Regions from separate parts of the Citricoccus sp. NPDC055426 genome, predicted to be linked through region 1. Evidence: riboswitches for the same ligand, from Rfam matches in the RefSeq annotation. Region 1 holds a riboswitch; each other region holds the start of a gene.

The links. A riboswitch is a leader RNA that binds a small molecule or an ion and turns the genes downstream of it on or off. The one in region 1 is predicted to bind S-adenosylmethionine.
Region 2: another riboswitch for S-adenosylmethionine. It lies ahead of AB0K08_RS01415 (LLM class flavin-dependent oxidoreductase); the one in region 1 lies ahead of AB0K08_RS01930 (MFS transporter).
Region 3: another riboswitch for S-adenosylmethionine. It lies ahead of AB0K08_RS06195 (acyl-CoA dehydrogenase); the one in region 1 lies ahead of AB0K08_RS01930 (MFS transporter).
Region 4: another riboswitch for S-adenosylmethionine. It lies ahead of AB0K08_RS01370 (AMP-binding protein); the one in region 1 lies ahead of AB0K08_RS01930 (MFS transporter).

Annotation. Positions count from the first base shown of each region.
Region 1 is NZ_JBFARZ010000001.1:416,168-418,358, reverse strand. It holds gene AB0K08_RS01940 (organic hydroperoxide resistance protein) at 1-397, shown strand, start outside; gene AB0K08_RS01935 (glutathione peroxidase) at 397-888, shown strand; SAM riboswitch class IV at 1,036-1,152, shown strand; gene AB0K08_RS01930 (MFS transporter) at 1,173-2,191, shown strand, end outside.
Region 2 is NZ_JBFARZ010000001.1:303,193-305,383, reverse strand. It holds gene AB0K08_RS01415 (LLM class flavin-dependent oxidoreductase) at 1-940, opposite strand, end outside; SAM riboswitch class I at 1,002-1,093, opposite strand; gene AB0K08_RS01410 (anti-sigma factor) at 1,150-1,968, opposite strand; gene AB0K08_RS01405 (sigma-70 family RNA polymerase sigma factor) at 1,965-2,191, opposite strand, start outside.
Region 3 is NZ_JBFARZ010000003.1:87,579-89,769, reverse strand. It holds gene AB0K08_RS06205 (queuosine precursor transporter) at 1-348, shown strand, start outside; gene AB0K08_RS06200 (MmcQ/YjbR family DNA-binding protein) at 460-927, shown strand; SAM riboswitch class IV at 1,087-1,201, shown strand; gene AB0K08_RS06195 (acyl-CoA dehydrogenase) at 1,264-2,191, shown strand, end outside.
Region 4 is NZ_JBFARZ010000001.1:295,237-297,427, reverse strand. It holds gene AB0K08_RS01380 (hypothetical protein) at 1-195, opposite strand, end outside; gene AB0K08_RS01375 (PadR family transcriptional regulator) at 197-571, opposite strand; SAM riboswitch class I at 683-801, shown strand; gene AB0K08_RS01370 (AMP-binding protein) at 929-2,191, shown strand, end outside.

The DNA of each region.
Region 1 (2,191 bases):
CCTGGCCACCGGAGGCGGCCGCGACGGCCGCACCCAGACCGCGGACGGCACCATCAGCCTGGACCTGGCTGTCCCGCAGGAGATGGGCGGCTCCGGTGACGGCGCCAACCCCGAGCAGCTCTTCGCCGCCGGCTTCGCGGCCTGCTTCCACTCCGCCCTGCAGATGGTGGCCCGCAAGGCCAAGGCAGACCTGGGCGAGTCCAGCGTGGGTGCCCGCGTGGGCATCGGTCCCAACGACGCCGGCGGCTTCGGCCTCGAGGTCACCCTCGAGGTGGTGGTGCCGAACCTGTCGGCCGAGCAGGCCCAGGAGCTCGCCGACCAGGCCCACCAGGTGTGCCCGTATTCCAACGCCACCCGCGGCAACATCGATGTCCACGTGAACGTGGTGCAGGACTGATGCCCACGCTGTACGATTTCGCCGCCCCCACCGTGGCCGGCCAGGAGCAGCCGCTCGCCGACTACGCCGGACAGGTGGCCGTGGTGGTCAACACCGCCAGCAAGTGCGGCCTGACGCCCCAGTACGAGGGCCTGCAGGAGCTCTACGCCGAGTACCAGGACCGGGGTCTGGTGGTGCTGGGCTTCCCCTGCAACCAGTTCGCGAACCAGGAACCCGGCACGGACGCCGAGGCCAGCGAGTTCTGCCAGCTGAACTACGGGGTCGACTTCCCCATGTTCGCCAAGGTGGACGTCAACGGCTCCGGCTCCCACCCCCTATTCGGCTGGCTGCGCAAGGAGACCTCCGGGCTGCTCGGCGGGGCCATCAAGTGGAACTTCACCAAGTTCCTCATCGGCCGGGACGGGCGGGTCATCGAGCGTTTCGCGCCAGCCACCGGACCGGAGAAGATGCGCAGCGCGATCGAGGCGGCCCTGGAGGCGCCGGCGGGCTGAGGTCCTGGAGAACCTGGCAGGCCACCCTGCGTCTCACGGCGTCATCTCCGTCCCCTGCACCCGGGTGATCGGCTCAAACACCGCCAGGATGACGGACCAAGACCGCCGGCATGCCCCGGGCCCGCCCCGCCGATAGCGTCGGCGGCGAATCACGAGTGCCACACACAGCGAACCCTGGTTCCGTGGCCGGCAACCCTCCGCACGTGTGGGGTGCCCCAGGTGAGGATTCGGCCCGCAGCCCACTGGTGCGGGCAAGACGCGAGCCAAGGTAGGGAAGACAGGCCATGAGCACGTCCACACTGAGAATCGACTCCGAGGCATCCGTGGTCCACGGCCTGGACATCGGCCGCACCCGGCCGGCCATGAAGTGGGTGTGGATCCTCGGCCTGGGTGGGGTGTTCTTCGAGGCCTACGCCGGTGCGGCCCTCGCCTCCGGTCTCGATCCGCTGACCCGCGAGTTGGGCCTGAGCCCCGTCCAGGTCTCCCTGGTGACGAGCACCTACATGTTCGTGGCGATCTTCGTCTGCCCCTTCGCCGGAGGCCTGGCGGACAAGTTCGGGCGGCTGAACATCCTCCTGGCAGCCAAGGCCTTCGCCCTGGTCGCCATGGTGATCGGACTGTCCGCGGGCAGCTTTGAGATCCTCATCCTCTCCCGCGTGCTCGCCGGCGTGGCCTGGGCCATGGACTTCGGAGCGCTGCTGACCTATATCTCCGAGTTCCTGCCGGCACGGCACCAGAGCAAGCTCAACCGCTGGCAGGGCATGTGGTATGTGGCCACCACCACCAACCTGCTCTTCACCTTCGGCATCTACCACCTCGGGGTCGGCACCTCGATCTGGCGCTGGTTGCTGGGCAGCTGCGCCGTCGTCGCACTGGCGCTCCTCGTCTCCCAGCGGGCCGTGCTGGTGGAGTCCCCGCGGTGGCTGGCCTCCAAGGGCCGGTACGCCCAGGCCGCCGCCGCCCTGCAGCGGATGTACGAGTTCCCCGGCGCCGAGGTCACCGCCGCCCCGGACAGCGCGGCGACCGAGACGACCCAGCACGACGCCGGCCGGCTGGCCACGCTGTTCCGCCCGCCCTACCTGCGGCGCACCATCCTGGCCAACGTCGCCTGGGTCGCGGAAGCCTGCCAGTACTACGCAATCGGCTGGTACCTACCGATCATCGCCCTGACCCTGTTCGGAGAGAGCTTCGCGGGAGCCACGCTCGGGGCCGCGGCGTTCAACGTCCTGGGCATCGTCGGTGGTTTCGCCGCAGCCGGGCTGGCGTCCCGGTTACGCATCCGCGGTGCCGTCCAGCTCGGCTT
Region 2 (2,191 bases), 110 kb from region 1:
CGCCCTCCACGTCGATGTACTTCGAGAGCTCCTCGTACTTGGCGCGGGCCTCCTCGTCGGTGGCACCCGTGACGATCGTCTGCATGGACATCACGCGGACGTCATAGGGGTCACGGCCGGCCTCGACCAGGGACGTCCGGATCTTCGCGGTGGTGCCCCGGATCAGATCGTCCGTGGGCGAGTTGATGAACACGGCCTCGGCGTGCTTGCCGGCGAAGGCGCGGCCGCGGGTGGAGGCCCCGGCCTGGTAGATCACCGGGGTGCGCTGCGGGCTGGGCTCGGTGAAGGCGATGCCCGGGGTCTTGAAGTACCTGCCCTCGTGCTCGATCCGGTGCACCTTGGCCGGGTCGATGAAGACGCCGGACTCCTTGTCGTACTGCACCGCGTCGTCCTCCCAGGAGCCCTCGAGCAGCTTGTAGACCACGTCGAGGTACTCGTCGGCGTGGTTGTACCGCTCGTCGTGCTCCATCTGGTCCTGCTGGCCCATGTTGATGGCGGCGGAGGGCAGGTAGCCGGTGACCACGTTCCAGCCCACCCGGCCCTCGGTCAGGTGGTCCAGGGTGGCCAGGCGGCGGGCGAACGGGTAGGGGTGCTCGTAGGCGGTGCCGGCGGTGACGCCGAAGGTCAGGTTCTTCGTGACGGCGGCCATGGGCGGGACCACGAGCAGCGGGTCGTTGACCGGGACCTGGGTGCCGGCCTTCAGGGTGGCCTCGTCGGAGGATCCGTAGACGTCATAGGGGCCGAGGACGTCCGCGATGAACAGTCCGTCGAAGAGGCCCTTCTCCAGGGTCTGGGCCAGCCCGGTCCAGTAGCCCAGCGTGTTGTAGTCGCGGGCGTGGTCCTCCGGGTGGCGCCACAGTCCCGGGGACTGGTGGGCCACGCAGTTCATGTCGAAGGCGTTGAAGAGGATCTCCCGCCGGCCGGCGGAGGTGGTGGGCACGCCCTCGGGGAGGCGGGCGGAGGCTGCGGGTTCAGGGGTGGGGACAGACACGATGATGCTCCTTCCATCGGTTCTGGCGGTAGCACCTGTCCGGTCTCCCGGTGGTTGCTGCGGCGTCGTGGAGCCAGATCTCTCAGCCGCTCTGGATGGTTACCCGTAGATTCCACCACACCCGGAGGCCGCGGGACCACCCGCCGGGTCACGAGGAGTCACCCGGCGGCGAGGACCACGATCGGCTCGGTGGTCGGGGCCTCGGATCCGCCGTCCGGCTCCACGGTCACGGCCATCGCGGCGCCCGCGGGGACCTGCTGCATCCGGACCAGCGCGCGGCCGTCCTGGACCTGCAGCAGGCCCGCCGGCTGGGGCGGCTCCTCGCCCTGGATGGTCCACAGCTGGTAGTCGTGCCCCTCGGCGGGGTCCGGCAGGTCCCGGACGGCCAGCACGGCCTCACCGTTGGGCGCCATGGCGACCTCCGCCGCACCGCCCCCGGCCACGTCCGACTCGAGGCGCTGCGCCCCGTCCACCTGCAGGACCTGCTCGAGGGCGGTCACCTGCTCGCCCTCGGAGATCCCGGGGGCCTCGGCCCAGGGCTGGGTCACCAACAGGCCCACGGCGACGACGGCGGCCGCGGCCGCCGAGGCCACCGTCACCCACCAGCGGTTCCGGTCGGGCCGGCGCTGGGCGCGGTGCCGGTCCAGGTCGGCGGGACGGGAGCGCTCGGGTCCGGAGCCCTGCTGCGCGTCCTGTCCGATGCCGTCCACTTGGGTGCCGTCCACTTCGGTGCCGGCCACGGCACCCAGGACGCGGTCACGCAACCCGGCCGGGGGCTCGGCCGGCGTGCTGGCGGCCAGCCGGGCGACCGTGCCGTTCAGGGCATCGGCGCGGTCCCGCAGTCCCGGGTCGGCCTCCAGCCGCCGTTCGAGGTCTCGGCGTTCCTGGCCGTCCACGGCGTCCAGCGCCCAGGCGGCGAGAAGCGCGTCGTCCGGGCCGCCGTCGAACCCGCCCTCGAGTCCATCGCGGTGTGTCATGCCCCCACCCCCAAACAGTCCTGTAGTCGTTGCAGCGCGCTGCGCATCCGGGATTTCACGGTGGCCAGCTTGGCCCCCAGGCGTTCGGCGACCTCCCGGTAGGTCTGGCCGCCGTAGTAGGCCGCGGTCACGGCCTCGTACTCCAGCTCGGTCAGCGTGCCGAGGCACTCGTTCACGCGGTCCCGGTCCTCCACCGCCTCGAGGCGTTCGGCCGCGTCGTCAT
Region 3 (2,191 bases), on a different contig from region 1:
CTCGTGCGCACCCTGGCCCCCGTGCCGCTGATCGTGCTGGCCTCCCTGCTGGGCTTCCTGGTCGGGCAGCTGGCCAACTCCTGGCTCATGGTCCGGATGAAGCGGCGCTCCGGTGAACGCCTGCTCTTCGGCCGGCTCGCAGCCTCCACCCTGGTGGGCGAGTTTCTGGACACGCTCGTCTTCTGCTCCATCGCCGCCGGCGTCATCGGCATCACCGACGTCCCGACCTTCCTCAACTACGTGCTCGTGGGCTTCGTCTTCAAGTCCGTGGTGGAGATCGTGCTCTCCCCGGTGACCATGTGGGTCATCGGCCGGGTCAAGAGGGCCGAACCCGCCTACTCCGCCTGACCCCCTGGGCGCACAGTGACCTCACCCCCACCGACGTGACGCGGTCTGGTCACCCCGTGCCCCGGGAACAGGGGCTTTCATCGGACGCCGCGGGCCGTGACACTGATGCGCATGGCCCACCCAAAGATGTACGACGACGGCGACCTCCACTTCCAGCGCGTCCGCGCCGTGGCGCTGGACCTCCCCGAGGCGCAGATGAAGGTCTCCCACGGTCGGCCGGCGTTCTTCACCACCACGGTCTTCGCGTACTACGGGACCTCGGTGAAGGCGGCGGCCGCAGGGGGCGACACCCCGCTGCCACCCGGCGGCCGCCGGAGCGGGGACTGGGAGGGCTACCTGCAGTATCCCCGCGCCCTGGTCATCAAGCCCGAGGGCTCCGACCTCGACTTCCTGGAGCAGGATCCCCGCGCCTTCCGCCCGGCCTACCTGGGCGCGAGCGGGTGGTTCGCCATCGACCTCTCGGCCCTCGACCCGGGCGCCGATGATGACGACGAAGGCTGGGCCGAGGTCGCCGAATGGCTGGAGGCCAGCTACCGGCTGACCGCCCCGGCCCGCTGCGTGAGGGCGCTCGACGCCTGAACGCTGGGCCTGATCGGGCCCGTCATCCCCCGTCACACAGGAGCGGTTGGGGCCGCTCCGGCCCCGACGTGGCGGATCGGGGCCGGAAGATGACGGCGCAGAACGGTTCATGACGACATGGTTGGCAGGCCCGGACCGCCTCCCTAGTGTTGACCTCGGAATCACGAGATCCGGTGCGAAGCCCTGGCTGGCCGGACGGCAACCCTCTCACCGTAGTGGGGTGCTCCAGGTGATGATTCGGCCCCCGGGGACCGCCGCGGGGCAAGTACGGCATCACCGCAACCGCATGCCCCGCATCGCGCGTCTCCGGTGTGCCATGGATGACAGGGACCACCCATGCCGGACAGCACTCAAACCAACACCACCACCACCCCCGACGCCGGCCCCGCCGGCCAGTTGCCCACGTTCGAGGACCTGCGCGCGGCCACCGCCGCCTCCGGACCGACGGACGCCCAGCTCACCGCACATTTCGCCCCGGTCTTCGCGGCCGTCGCCGCGGGCACCGCCCAGCGCGAGCTGGACCACGAGCTGGCGTTCGCGGCCATCGAGTACCTGCGCGGCGCGGGCTTCACTCGGGTCCGCCTGGGCCGGCAGTACGGAGGCATCGGGGCAAGCCTGCCCCAGCTGGCCGAGCTGCTGGTGGACCTGGCCGCCGCGGACCCCAACCTGCCGCAGGCCCTGCACGGGCACTTCATGTTCACCGAGCAGCACGAGAACGAGTCCCAGGGCGCGGTCTCCGAGTGGTGGCTGGCCGAGGTGGCAGCGGGCCGGATCTTCGGCAACGCCCTGGTGGAGCTGCCGCCGTCCGCCGGCCAGCGCCCCGTGCACTGGATCGACGCGGACCCGGACACCGTGCAGGCGGCCGCCGCCACCGGCACCACCGAGGTGGCCCGGCTCACCGGGGACAAGTTCTACTCCACCGGGGCGGTCTTCGCCGACTACCTGCTGGTCTCGGCCATTAAGCCCGGTTTCGAGGAGGACGGCCCGGTGTTCGCGATCATCGACGCCCGGGATCCCGGCGTGCAGCGGATCGACGACTGGAACGGCTTCGGCCAGCGGCTCACCGCCTCCGGCACCACGACGCTGGACCATGTCCCCGTGCAGGCCCAGCGCACCCAGGAGTTCAACGTGCCCACCGGGGTCCTGGCGTACACGGTGCTGTGGCTTGTGCTGACGGCCACCCAGGCCGGGATCGGGACCACCGCCCTGGGCGAGATCACCGCCTTCGTGAGGGGCCGGCGTCGTACCTATGACCACGCCGCGG
Region 4 (2,191 bases), 120 kb from region 1:
TACCGATTCCCCCGACTCGGTCAGATGGCTCTCCACGAGGACGAGAGCGTCCCCGATGAGAGGCCCGGGCACCCCGAGGAGCCGCTGTTCGAGGACGAAATCCTCCACCCAGGCCTTCTCCACGCCGGGCGCCAGCCGGGCATAGTTCAGCGGATTTCCGGACTGAGACGTCGATCCATCGTGCCCAGTTCTCATGTCAATCCCTTCCCTCGTGGCCTGCGGATTCATGGGCGTCGGGCAGCGCGCCGTCCGTGAGCATCCGGGTGGTCGCGGTGAACGCGGCCCAGCGGGCCGCCTGGTCCGCCGCTTCCCGGCGCCCCTGCTGGGTGAGCGCATAGAACTTCCGGCCGGGGCCGCCGTCGCCGGGCCGCCATTCGACCTCGAGGTGCCCGGCCTCCTCCAGCCGGCCGAGCAGCGGGTACAGGGTCCCGCCCTTGACGGTCCCGAGGCCGGCCTCGGCCAGACGCTGGATGATCGCGTAGCCGTAACTGGAGCCGTCCGTCAGGATGCGCAGCACGCACACCCCGAGCACACCCCGCAGCCACTCGCTCGGCCAGTTGTCCCCTGTCATGACTAGATCGTATGCCTGACTAGTCAGGCACGTCAACTAGTCCCGACTTGAACCGCGTCGCACGCCGTCACCCGTTTAGACCCGCGTACCGGCCGGGCCCTAGAGTGGAATCGACCATCCCGAGCGGCTGAGAGATCTGGCTCCGTGACGCCGCAGCAACCCGTGGTCCGCTCCAGCCCCCTCGGGGCGCCGCAGCGGCCACCAGGTGCTACCGCCAGATTCGATGGAAAGAAGGTTCCCCTCGTGTCTGTTGCCCCGAACGCCACCACCGCCGAAACCGCCGCCCTGCCCGCTCCGCTGCCGGCCGCCGTCGTGAATTCCGCCGACACCACCGTCCATCCGGGCCGCCCCGCCCACCTGCTGCACGGCGGTCTCGGGGACGGTCAGCCCGTCAGCGAGCAGGACCGCCTGGCCTTCTGGGATGCCGCCGCGCGCCGCCTGGACTGGGAGACGGAGTGGCACACCACCCACTCATGGACGGACCCGGACCCGCTCGCCGAGCGCGGGCCCCAGATCCGCTGGTTCGAGGGCGGGCGGCTCAACGTCGCGGTGAACTGCGTGGACCGGCACGTGGCGGCCGGCCGCGGCGAGAAGGTGGCGCTGTACTTCGAGGGCGAGCCGGGCGACCGCCGCGCCGTCACCTACGCGCAGCTGCAGCGAGAGGTCAGCCAGGCCGCCAACGCGCTGACCGAGCTGGGCATCGTCAAGGGCGACCGCGTGGTCGTCTACCTGCCCGTGCTGGTGGAGACGGTGGTCATCACGCTGGCCTGCGCCCGGATCGGAGCCGTGCACTCACTCGTGTTCGGCGGCTTCTCGGCCGAGGCGCTGAAGTTCCGCGTGGAGGACACCGGCGCCAAGCTGCTGGTGACCTCCGAGGGCCAGTTCCGCCGCGGCCAGGCCGTGCCGGTCAAGGCCAACGCGGACGCCGCCGTGGCCGGGGACAACGCGATCGAGCACGTGCTGGTGCTCAACCGCACCGGGCACACGGACGTGGCATGGACCCCAGGCCGGGACGTGTGGTGGCACGAGATCGTGGACCGCCAGCCCACCACCCACACCCCCGAGGCCTTCGACGCCGAGACCGAGTTGTTCATCATGTACACCTCCGGCACCACGGGCCAGCCCAAGGGCCTCGTACACACCTCCGGCGGCTACCTCACCCAGGCCTCCTGGTCCCACGACTTCCTGTTCTCGAACCCGGATGTGGACGCGCGGGAGCATGACGTGCACTGGTGCACCGCAGACCTCGCCTGGGTCACCGCCCACACCTACGAGATCTACGGCCCGCTCTCCAACGGCGTCACCCAGGTCATCTACGAGGGCGTGCCGAACGCGCCGCACCCGGGCCGGCACTTCGAGGTCATCGAGCGCTACGGCGTGACCTCGTACTACACCGCGCCGACGCTTGTGCGCTCCCTCATGGGCTGGTTCCCCGAGGGGATCCCCGCGGAGTACGACCTGTCCAGCATCCGCCTCGTCGGCACCGTGGGCGAGGCCGTGAACCCGGAGGCCTGGACCTGGGCGCGCACCCAGATCGGCCGGGACCGGCTCGCCGCGCTGGATGCGCAGCTGCAGGCCGAGACGGACGACGGCGGCGCGCGGGTGGCGCGCGACGGTTCA